One region of the Parabacteroides sp. AF19-14 genome, then DNA from elsewhere that is predicted to be linked to it. Evidence: riboswitches for the same ligand, from Rfam matches in the RefSeq annotation. Region 1 holds a riboswitch; the other holds the start of a gene.
What was found. A riboswitch is a leader RNA that binds a small molecule or an ion and turns the genes downstream of it on or off. The one in region 1 is predicted to bind cobalamin.
Positions count from the first base shown of each region.

Region 2: it holds a riboswitch for cobalamin, as region 1 does, so the genes downstream of both, DWX33_RS13615 (ABC transporter substrate-binding protein) here and DWX33_RS08280 (TonB-dependent siderophore receptor) in region 1, are expected to answer to the same signal.

Region 1 is NZ_QTMJ01000006.1:124,740-130,575, reverse strand. Features, by position in the region: gene DWX33_RS08285 (sirohydrochlorin cobaltochelatase) at 1-815, opposite strand, end outside; gene DWX33_RS08280 (TonB-dependent siderophore receptor) at 838-2,901, opposite strand; cobalamin riboswitch at 3,013-3,210, opposite strand; gene DWX33_RS08275 (TerB family tellurite resistance protein) at 3,265-4,062, opposite strand; gene DWX33_RS08270 (HAD family phosphatase) at 4,153-4,770, opposite strand; gene DWX33_RS08265 (sugar O-acetyltransferase) at 4,763-5,356, opposite strand.
Region 2 is NZ_QTMJ01000013.1:6,616-12,451, reverse strand. Features, by position in the region: gene DWX33_RS13630 (formate--tetrahydrofolate ligase) at 1-712, opposite strand, end outside; gene DWX33_RS13625 (hypothetical protein) at 1,106-1,618, shown strand; gene DWX33_RS13620 (precorrin-2 C(20)-methyltransferase) at 1,667-2,371, opposite strand; cobalamin riboswitch at 2,438-2,637, shown strand; gene DWX33_RS13615 (ABC transporter substrate-binding protein) at 2,700-3,863, shown strand; gene DWX33_RS13610 (iron ABC transporter permease) at 3,873-4,910, shown strand; gene DWX33_RS13605 (ABC transporter ATP-binding protein) at 4,912-5,836, shown strand, end outside.

The DNA of each region.
Region 1 (5,836 bases):
GGAGCTAAGGAGATCGTGATCTCTTCCGGTTTTAAGTTATGATCCTCGCAGTATTTGGTAAGTTTGGAATAGACACATTCCTCATTAGGTTCGCCTTCTTCCGGCCAGAACAACATATCTCCGTAATCAACGGTACCTACGAATACATTTTTGTTAGCGGCCAAGGCTTGCATAGCCTCTTCTGTTTCCGTGTATTTCGTATTTGCGTTATAGTTTTTATCCGGGTTACCATGTCCCATTAATAAAAGGATGTTCTTGTTATCAGCCAATTTATCACTGTAGTGGCTGTATAGGACTTTCGCTACGGCTTCCACATCCTCTTTGTCGTACACCAAACAAGGGCTTTTTACGACTTGAACACTCGGGAAAGACTCGATCATGAATTTCTTCTTCACGTCCGTATTCATCAAGCTTAGGTATTCCTCACCCGGGATGATGTGTAAGGACTGTACCGCTACCTTCTTGTAACCGGCATTTCCTAGAGCTTGTAACCAAAGATCCGGTTGATAACGTGCGATACCGGTCTCTGCCTCTACACGATTCACGCAAGTACGGGAGGTAAATGACAAATAGATGTCCGCGTCGGGAAATGCGTTCTGGAAATCGGCCAATGTTGCGTCGTAAGTCTTGATAGACTCTTTGAATGTGCTACCGAATGTACACAACAAGATCGCCGTGTCATGTTTCTTACTTGCCTTTACGACTTCTTCCGCCGGGTTTGCGGTATTGTCGTCGTCTCCATCATCACAGGAGGTAAAAACTGCGCTTGAGGCAAATAGACTCGCCGCAAGCAAAAGGTACTTAAATTTGTTCATCGCATTTAACTTTTAAGATTGTTTATAGTTTATGTTTATTCTGAAATTTCACGATAAAGGAGGCGTACCAAGTCCGTCCGGGAGACGTAGTTCCACGATGGCGTCCGAACGGGGTACGATCCACATAATCGAAGATATTATCGATACCGACATTGATATCTAGGTTCCATTTTTTCTTTTTCAATACGTTATGACGGGTATTCAATCGCCATAGCTGATAACTTTTTCCATCACCGTCCGTGATATAAAAGCGGGTGGATTGGTACCGGCCGAACAAGGTGACATCCAATTTATACTTTTTCCACGCATGGTTCCATGCTAGTTTCCAATTGGCATTATGGAATGAGGTTCCGTTGATCGGGGTGTAGAGCATATAATTCGGGTCGGTCGGATCATCCGTATATTGCGCTTTGGCATCCGTATAGCTATAGCCTCCACCAATAGCCAAGGAAGATAGGATTTGATAGGTGAGCGATATATCTCCTCCGAAAGAGCGGGCTTTGGATAAGTTCTTGTGTTGCATGCTGGCCTCGATCTCATCCAATCGGTCTTCGGCGCTTGTCGGGACCTCGGTCAGGGCGATCATGTTCTTGATACGGTTGTAGAATCCTGTTACCGTGATCTGCAGGTTCGACGCATGATATTCTACGCTCGCCGAATAATAATTGGACTTTTGCGGTTTTAAATCCTTATTACCATAATAATGTTTCCACGGGCCGCCGCCGATCTGCGTGATATAATCATCGTGCAACTCCTTTAAGGTAGGAGCCTTAAATCCATTTGAGTATGTGGCTCGGATATTGAAGTCGCCTAGTTTGTACAGGGCGGAGACTTTAGGGGTAAACGTAGCCCCGAACTCTTGGTGCACGACGAAGCGCCCACCTACCGTCACATTCAACCGATCCGTCGGGTTCCATTCGTCTTGTACATAAGCGGAAGCCGTAAATACGGAGGCTTTCCCGTTCTCGATACGCCGGGGAGATTTCAAATGATCGTATTGATATTCGAGTCCGGCGCTTAGGATATTGTTTTCCCCGAGGTGGAATACGCTTTTGGCTTGTCCTAGGAAACGTTGTTGAGAGGTTTCCAGAATATGTTCCCCCGGATAACGAGTAATACGTAAACCCGTCTCCGGATCGAAGAAGTTCGTGACATCTTTATGATGGTAATTATAGAAATAGCTATAGTTACCATAAGTTAGGTCTACCGAAAGAAAATTCAGTCCTCCCAATGCGTATTTAGCTCCTCCGGCCACATCGAAGTTCCGGTAGAATTGATCATAGGTATAATACTTGAATGCGCCGTGCGGACGATAATTCCATTTCTGGTAAAAAGAGCCATCGGCCGAAAGGCTCAGCCGGTCGTTCACTTTGTAGGTTAAGTTCTCCCTTAACGTAAAGTTCGTGGATCGGTTTACGGTTCGTGTCACGGTTCCATTCATTACCTCGTGATGGTCCCATTCTTGGGTCGTATTTCGCCAGCCGTCCGTATGGGTCGTACTAAGTGAGGTGGTGGAATTCACTCTCTTATGCCCAAAGCCGATTTGTACGCTTTCCAATATATCTCCATACGATCCGACACGAGTCGTATTCGATAGGCTCACTTTATCCCGGTTCTTTTTCGTGATAATATTGATAACACCGGCGATAGCGTCCGAACCATACAGGGAAGAGGCGGCACCTTTTACGATCTCGATACGCTTGATATTGGCGGGGTTGATAATACTCAAGTCGTTTTGTCCGCCGGTATCTCCGTTGATCCGTTTGCCATTGATAAGGATCAAGATGTAATCGTTGCCTAATCCGTTCATCTGGATGCCACTACCCATGTCGCTCGGATTAAAGGTGATGGAAGCGTTCAGCCCTTCCAGAATATCTTGCATACTGCGTCCTTGGTAACTGTCAAGGGCTTTGCCAGTGATTACCTCTGTTTGCACAGGGGCGTCTTTCAGATAGTGTTCGGTACCCGTACCGGTGACCACGACCTCGTTCAATAGCACGGAAAGTTCCTTCGGATCTTTCAATATGCTTTGGGCGCATACGGATTGTACGCATGCCACCAGAATAGCGAATGCTAAAAGCCTCATATAGTGTTTTATTTATACACGAAATAAAACAACAAGCCTCTATCTGGTTATGTCTCAAAAAATAAATTGAATCGTTTTTTGTATGACACATACTTCTATCCTGGAAGCTTGATGTTATTGTAAGACTTTAGCAGGTATTCTGGCTCTCCTCTGGTTAGAAACCTTCCCATTCCAATTCTGGAACAGTGGCTTTTGAACTTCTAACCAACTTAATGAGGATTACAGCTGCAGGAACAGCTCCGGATTCACACCGGATTCCCTCTCACCAAACTATGTGATAGCTTGATTACTAAAATCGTGGGCAAAGGTAGGTCTTTTTAATTAAATAATACAGACATTGAGAAAATATTTCCATTTTCTTATTTACTTCATGCCTCTCGCTTTATAGATACGCTCCTTAGCCTCATTGATCTTTTGGAGTTTCTCATTGGCGGCCTTGCGGATATCTTCACCAAGGTTGGCTACTTTGTCCGGATGATGTTTGATAGCCATGCGGCGGTAAGCGGCACGCACCTCATCGTCCGTAGCCGTGGGTTCTATCTCTAATACTTTATAGGCGTTATCTAGGGAGTTTTCCTGAAGATTTAACATGGATTCAACTTCCTTTTCAGACATTCCCATCGCTATGGCTACCTCTTTTAAAGCGTTGATCTCGGTGGCGCAAACATTACCGTCGCTCTTAGCGATCTCGGCGAGGAACGCCAGCAGTTGCAGCCGCTCCTCATAACTTAGGTTGTATGCGATCTGGGTTCCGCATTCCCGGATGGTATTCTTGAATCCTATGCTATTCTCTTGCTCCATGCGTTTGGCTTGGTCGAAAAGCTTTAGCAATATCTCTTCACCTTGGCCTACGGCGATCTCGCCGAAGTTCCTTCGGAGGAATTGACGGACATATTCCATCTCGCTGTGCATGATTTTCCCATCGGCACGGATGATATAGGAGGCCATTACCAACATGGAGAAAAGGAAACTGTTACGCTCCCCGGCGTATGGGTCTCTTCGTGTATATTGATCATCGTAATTGGTTCTGCCACCGAAGGGCTGTCCCGTCATGTTTGCCTCTTCCTCAAAGAAAGAGCCTAATATAATACCGGCTAAAGCGCCCAGTGGTCCGAATGCCATAAACCCCAAGACACCGCCTATCCATTTTCCGATACCCATATTCTTCTTTGTTTTATTTGTCGTTAATCAATGGTGCGATATTCGCTATTCTCTAAACGCATCTCCGGCTGTTGCAATTTCTGGTATTCATCATTGTTCAATTTTGATACCGCAAATTCGCTCTATTTCAAAAATATATTCTTTGGGTGTTGTGAACAATACAGCTTCCATTCCAATCGCCTTTGCACCCAACACATTCACCATTCTGTCATCCGTAAACAAACATTCCGACGGTTTAAGGCCATATTTGTCACGAAGGCGAAGATAAATTTCCTTTTCTGGCTTGATGAAGTGTTCCTCACATGATATTACCATACCGTCAAGTAACCGGAATATGTCGAATTTCTCCATGACCCGGTAGATTGTGTCGCTCCAGTTCGTCAACCCATATAGTTTGAATCCAGATTGCTTTAACTTTTTTAGAAGTACACGCATACCTTCAATCTCTCCTGTTATCTCTTCTAGATAATTATCTTTGAAAAACGTGAAGGCATCACTATATTCAGGATACCTTTTTATCGCTCCGTCAATCATTTTATCAAACGGGATTATTCCACGGTCGCACATGTTTATAAATTTCGGATCTGATAGAATTTTGTGAAAACCGATTAGTGACACTTCATCATCCCCGAAATGTCGTTCAAGCAAGGGTTGCAAATCGTGATTTACGAGGACCTTGCCAAAATCAAAAATGAGGTTTTTAATCATTATCTTCGATATTTTTAATTACACGGCAAGGATTGCCGACAGCTATGGAATTGGCAGGAATATCTTTCACGACAACACTGCCTGCTCCGATGACAGAGTTTTGGCCGACAGTCACACCCGGAAGGATTGTAGAGCCGCCTCCTATCCATACACCATCTTCTATAAGGACAGGTCGGGCAATTGTGTCGCAGATGGACGCTCCGGGATGTGTCCTTTCCGGCATCCTTTCCGCAAGGTGAACGGAATGAGTTGCGGTATATATTTTCACATCGGGGGCTATCATCACGTTGTTACCGATAATGATATTGTTATTATCGAGGAACGTACAGTTCATGTTCACGATCACCTTGTTCCCGAAATAGATGTTTTTCCCATACTCGCATCGGAAGTCTATGTCGATGTAAACATCCTTGCCGATACTTCCGAACATCTGCCGATAGATGCGCTGCTTTGCCTCATTGTCGGCATAATCCGTTTCTCTGAGTTGGTGTAGTAGCCTTTTGTTACGGACAGTCATTTCCGTTATTTCGGGCGATGAGCCGTCGAAAGGCTCCTCATCCATACATTTTTGATATTCAGTTTTCATGTGTTCAATTCATCTCATTGTAGAGTCTTATTCTTTATTTGAGCCAATTATTACGACAAGGTAACGCAAGCAAGAATAGGCAGCTTCAAATTGATATGCCTTCAAGCATACGCAAAGTTACACAAAATAGCTGAGAACACGAACAAACGAAATGTATAAAAACTGTACTTGCCTGTTGACTCTACAAAAAGTAAGGCTTTTTCATTTAACATCTCATTTAAGTGGAGCTTCTTGTAAATTTTAGCATGCGCTATTGTTTTCGGTGGAAGGATTCAGGAAAACACGTACGACCTTTCCAGAAAACACGTACGACTTTTTTCAAAAACATGTATGTGTTTTCGCAGAAAGATTATCCTGTTTTTTTAATTTTGATTTTTAATGCTTTATGCATAAGCTTCTCTTGTGAGCTTATTGTACGGAATTTTACTTGGGATCCGTGTATTCCGTATATTCCGGCCTGGCTGAAGTGGATAGTTAAAT
Region 2 (5,836 bases), on a different contig from region 1:
CAAGATCATTTACCGTGAAAGGCTTATCTTCGTTTGTATAACCCAATAAAATATTTCCGACACGTCGTTTCAAATCCTCTATATCCGTAGCCAAGCAAAGGATCGCCATGATCTCTGAAGCGGGAGTGATGTCAAATCCGGTCTCGGTAGGGACACCGTTCGCCGAGCCGCCTAGACCCGATACGATGTTACGTAAGCTACGGTCGTTTACGTCAAGAACCCGTTTCCATTTGATCTCCTTCAATCCCTCGCAGGTGTTGCGAGTCTGATAAATATAGTTATCCAATAAAGCGGTAATCATATTGTGGGCGGAAGTAACCGCATGAAAATCCCCTGTAAAATGCAAGTTGATGTTTTCCATGGGAAGCACTTGGGCATATCCACCTCCGGCAGCACCACCTTTCATGCCGAAACACGGGCCAAGAGACGGCTCACGTAAAGCGACCACCGCTTTCTTCCCTATTTTATTCAGCCCTAAAGCCAGACCGATCGAAACCGTAGTCTTTCCGATTCCCGCTTTAGTGGGAGTGATAGCGGTCACTAAAATTAAATTATGCTGGTCCATTTGCTTTTTATCGATCAAATGGATAGGAACCTTGGCAATATACCTGCCATAATTTTGTACTTCCTCACGAGGGATACCTAACGTTGTCGCAACTTCCTTAATTTTACGCAAGTCTGTTTCTCTTGCTATCTCAATGTCCGATTTCATGTGCTTTATGTAAGTTTATATAGTTTGAACAAAGTAAATCTAATTTATTATAATAACAAAATGATACGGAACAAGGTTTTCCCCCTTTATGGAATAATAAGATTGTGTTATTTTGATATTTTTGTGCGAAGATGGCGATGATCTTGCTTTTTGTGATAGCTGTTAGGCTTGAAATTGAACTTTTTGTAAAGTGAACTTTGCAAAAATCATACGTTTTGCTTGTTGCACCCTTAAAGAATTATAAAATAGTCTTTAAAATTATTCATCTATGATAATTTGATTAATTTTGCGGTGTCACAACGATAAAAAGAAAGCTAAAATGGTTTGAGTGTGATAAATTGAAATAGATAAGAGATTAATAACATTAGCAATATAATATGTAAATTTAAGGTTATGTCAACAGTAAGATTTAGTCAGGTTACATTTGCTACTAAATCGTGGGTAGCAGAAGCATGGGAAAAGATGGTAGTGGAATTGTTTAGCGGCCGTGTCGTAGCGGAAGTCAAACAATTGGATGAAGTATGTGAATCAAAGTGGGAAGTAGAATTGAAGAAGCTTCAAAACGAGGTTCATTCTTTATGTCATCATGCGATCCATCAATTGCTCCCGATAGCCGGCTCTTATCAACAGGCATTACTGGATGACGTTGCCCAAGCCTATACGGTATACGCTCCGGAAGAAGCAGAGTCTATCTTCAACCGGGGAAACCAAGCGATCGAGGATATCAAAGGACATGTATCGGGTATTCGCTACAACGCTTGTAAAATGCGTGAGGCGAACCGTAAAGTAAGCGAGTTGGAAGATATGCACGCAAAAGCGATCATGTATCATAATTCAGTGAAACCTTATATGGATACACTTCGTTTCCATATCGATCAGCTTAAGCATATATTGCATGTAGCGTAATAAGATGGGCTGTCCGGGTTTGGTTACTCTCCGGGCAGCCTTCTTCTTTTAGCGAGGTTGGATAATCAGTAGGGAGAAATAGGGGAAATCCTTGGAATGTATAGTGGTGATATCAGTAGTATAATATTCTTTTCCTGTTCCTACATTCTCGAAATAATGAAAAACCGCCTTATCCGCATACTGCCGGATACAAGTATGAATAGCCTCTTGGCAACCCGGTAATTTCATGATGACGATGATCATTCCATTTTCTATTTTTGCCGAAAGTTCATCGAACGACGCAGTCCCGGGGATTACGTTAATTTGCTCCTCTTGTTTTACGATATGTATCCCGGCCAAGGCACCTGCCGCTATAAATGCCGGAATTCCTGCGATTCGATCGACCGGGATTCCTGCTTCCTCGAATTTATCGTATACATATTGTATAGATGAATAAAAACCAGCGTCTCCCTCGGCGACGATCACGATTTGTTTTCCTTTCAAATATTCAGCTTGGGCATCCAGAAACAATTCGTTATAAGCGTTTAACGCATCTGTCCGTTCCTTACTCATTGGCAAAATAAACGGATGGATCAAGGATTCGTCTACCTCAATAGCTTTCAATATATCCGTCGCCCGAGATATGATTCCATGCTTGCCTTGTGTAGCAGGACAATAGATAATATCAGCCTTTTGTAATGTTTTAAGCCCTTTCAGCGTAATTAATTCCGGATCACCGGGACCTAATGAGACGAAGTGAATAGGATGATTCATGTGTATCTGTTTTTATTTGAAACGCAAAAGTCCTTAAAATTGCGGATGTATACAAATATTCTTACTACTTTTGTCGCTGTAATAGGCTCCGCTTATCTCTTTTTCCGGGAGGCGGATTAAAAGGGAACCGGGTGAGAATCCCGGACAGACCACGCTGCTGTGAACTTCTAAACATTCGGACAATACCTTGGCCACTGGTTTCGTAATCGGGAAGGCGTCCAGAATGGAAGTAAGTCAGAAGACCTGCCGGTTCATAAATAAATGTTGCTGTCCCGTGGAGCAGGACGAGAGTAACTGTCAATGATCAACTGTCAATTAAACAAGGATTATGAATAAGTTTATAGCGGGTGGATGCTTGCTTTTATCGGTATTGACTTTATCATGTACTTCAGGTATCCGTGAAAAAGGAGAAATAGGGAAGACGGCTTCCGTAGAGCAATCCGCATTCTCGCAAGAGCAGGTTAAGCCTTTATACGCCCAAGGATTCAAGCTTACCTATGCGGATCAATATGTCTTGGCTGATATTCAAGATCCTCAAAACGAGGAAAGCACCACGTTTCATTATGCGTTCGTAAAAAGAGGTTCGAAACCCACGGGGATTCCCGTTGATTATACGATGATAGAGCTTCCTATCCGAAGCGTTATCTGTATGACTTCCCTGCAATTATCGAATTTTATTAAATTGGGTGCCTTGGATAAGGTCGTTGGGATTACCAGTACACGGCATTTGTTCAATAAAGAGATGAACGAACGCCTGAAAGAAGGTAAAACCGCAAAGATCGGTATAGAGGGAAATTTCGATAACGAGGTTATCATGAGTATGAATCCTGATTTGATCCTTGTATCGCCATTCAAGCGGGGAGGCTATGAGACGCTGAAAGACGTGGGTATCCCCTTGATTCCCCATTTGGGTTATAAGGAGACTACGCCATTGGGACAAGCTGAATGGATCAAGTTCATAGGCTTGTTGTTAGGGGTAGAGAAAGAGGGCAATGAGCGTTTTGCCGCCATTGAGAAGAGGTATAATGAATTAAAGGAACTTACGGCGGATGGCAAGGTTAAAAAACGTCCGATCGTTTTTAGTGGCGAGTTACGGGGTGGAAACTGGTATGCCGTAGGAGGAAAGAGTTTCTTGGCACAGCTTTTCAAGGATGCCGGCGCTGATTATTTCTTGAAAGACGATGAGCGATCCGGTGGTGTTACATTAGACTTCGAGACGGTCTATAACCAAGCGGACGATGCTGATTACTGGCGTATCGTGAATAGTTTCCCGGGAACGTTTAGCTATGAGGCATTGAAAGAGCAAGATCCTCGTTATGCGGATTTCCGTGCGTTCCGGGAGAAAGGGATTATCTATTGTAATATGAAGAACACGCCGTTTTATGAGAGTATGCCGACAGAACCGGAGATCGTCCTAGCGGATTTGCTTCATATCTTTCATCCGGATTTATTACCGGATCATGAGCCGGTCTATTATTCTCGACTTAAATAAGGAACACTGATGAGACATTCAAATACCCTATGGATGCTGGCGATTGTCACAGCTATTTTTGTTCTAATCTTTTTGAATTTGGTGTTGGGGTCAGTCTCTATTCCTCTTCAATCGGTTTGGCATATTATCTGGAATTCAGGAAATGAGCCTATTACATGGCAGAATATTATCTGGAAATCCCGGCTACCACAGGCATTGACGGCGTTGGTAGCGGGGGCCGGCTTATCTATCAGCGGCTTACAGATGCAAACCGTTTTCCGTAATCCATTGGCCGGACCTTCGGTCTTAGGTATCAGTTCGGGAGCGAGCATGGGTGTCGCTTTCGTGGTGTTGTTAAGCGGTAGTTTAGGGGGTGTTGCCTTGAGTAAACTTGGTTTTATGGGGGAGATCGCCTTATCGATAGCGGCCGTGATCGGTTCCTTATCCGTGATGGCGTTGATTGTATATGTTTCCCAAAAGGTAAAAGGAAATGTCACGTTGTTGATTATCGGTGTGATGATCGGTTACGTGGCGAACGCCGTGATCGGTGTACTTAAATTCTTTAGTGTCGAGGAGGATATCCGTGCATACGTGATTTGGGGATTGGGGAGTTTCGCTCGTGTATCCGGTAATCAGATGATGTTGTTCGTGATTCTTATGACCATCTTGATCCCTCTCTCGTTCCTGCTTATCAAAACCATGAACTTGATGCTTCTTGGGGATAGCTACGCACGCAATTTGGGACTTAATATCAAGCGGGCCCGTTTGCTGGTTATCACCTCGGCTGGGGTCCTTACGGCGATTGTCACGGCTTATTGCGGACCTATTATCTTCTTGGGGCTAGCCGTTCCGCATTTATGCCGGGCCATATTCCAGACTTCCGACCATCGGATTTTAATGCCTGCGGTCTTATTCGCCGGTGCGGCGTTGGCGTTGATCTGTAATTTGATCGCCCGTATGCCGGGGTTCGAGGGAGCGTTGCCTGTCAACTCGGTAACCGCTTTAGTAGGTGCTCCTGTAGTGGCTTCGGTATTATTTAGAAAACGTAAGAATGAATTGAACGAGTAAGATGAAACAAGATACGATTCATATTAACGGACTTTCGATCGGTTACCATTCTAAGAGTAGTACAAAGCTGGTAGCTAAAGGTATACACTCTACGATCTATAGTGGTGAATTAACCTGTTTGCTGGGTGCTAACGGGGTGGGGAAGTCTACTTTATTGCGCACGTTATCGGCTTTCCAACCTAAATTAGATGGAGAAATATTAGTTCTAGGAAAAGATATAGATACTTATTCCGATAAGGAATTGAGCACCACGATCGGTGTCGTATTGACCGATAAATGTGAGATCCGGAATATGTTGGTACGGGAATTGGTCGGAATGGGACGTAGCCCGTATACCGGTTTCTGGGGCAAGTTGAGCAAGGATGATAAGCGGATCGTGGACGAATCCATCGCCCTTGTCCGTATCGAGGAATTAGCCTCTCGCATGGTTCATACGTTATCGGATGGAGAACGCCAGAAAGTGATGATCGCTAAGGCGCTCGCTCAGGAGACTCCGGTTATTTATTTGGATGAGCCTACCGCATTCCTTGATTTCCCCAGCAAGGTGGAGATCATGCAATTGCTCCATCACCTGACCCGAAAAACGAATAAGACAATATTTATGTCCACTCACGATTTGGAGCTGGCTCTCCAGATATCGGATAAGATCTGGTTGATGGACAAAGCGAATGGTATCTCTACCGGTACTCCCGAGGATTTGGCGTTGAGTGGTCACCTAAGCAATTTCTTCGCCCGGAAAGGGATTGTTTTTGATAAGGATACCGGATTATTCCGTATAGACAATCAGTTCTCCCGGCAGGTTCGTCTTGTCGGGCATGGTCAGAAATATGCCATGGTGCGTAAAGCGCTCCAGCGAAACGGAATTTTGGCGAACTGGGAAGTGGAATCGAATATCTGGATTGAGACTGGCGACTTAAAGACCACCC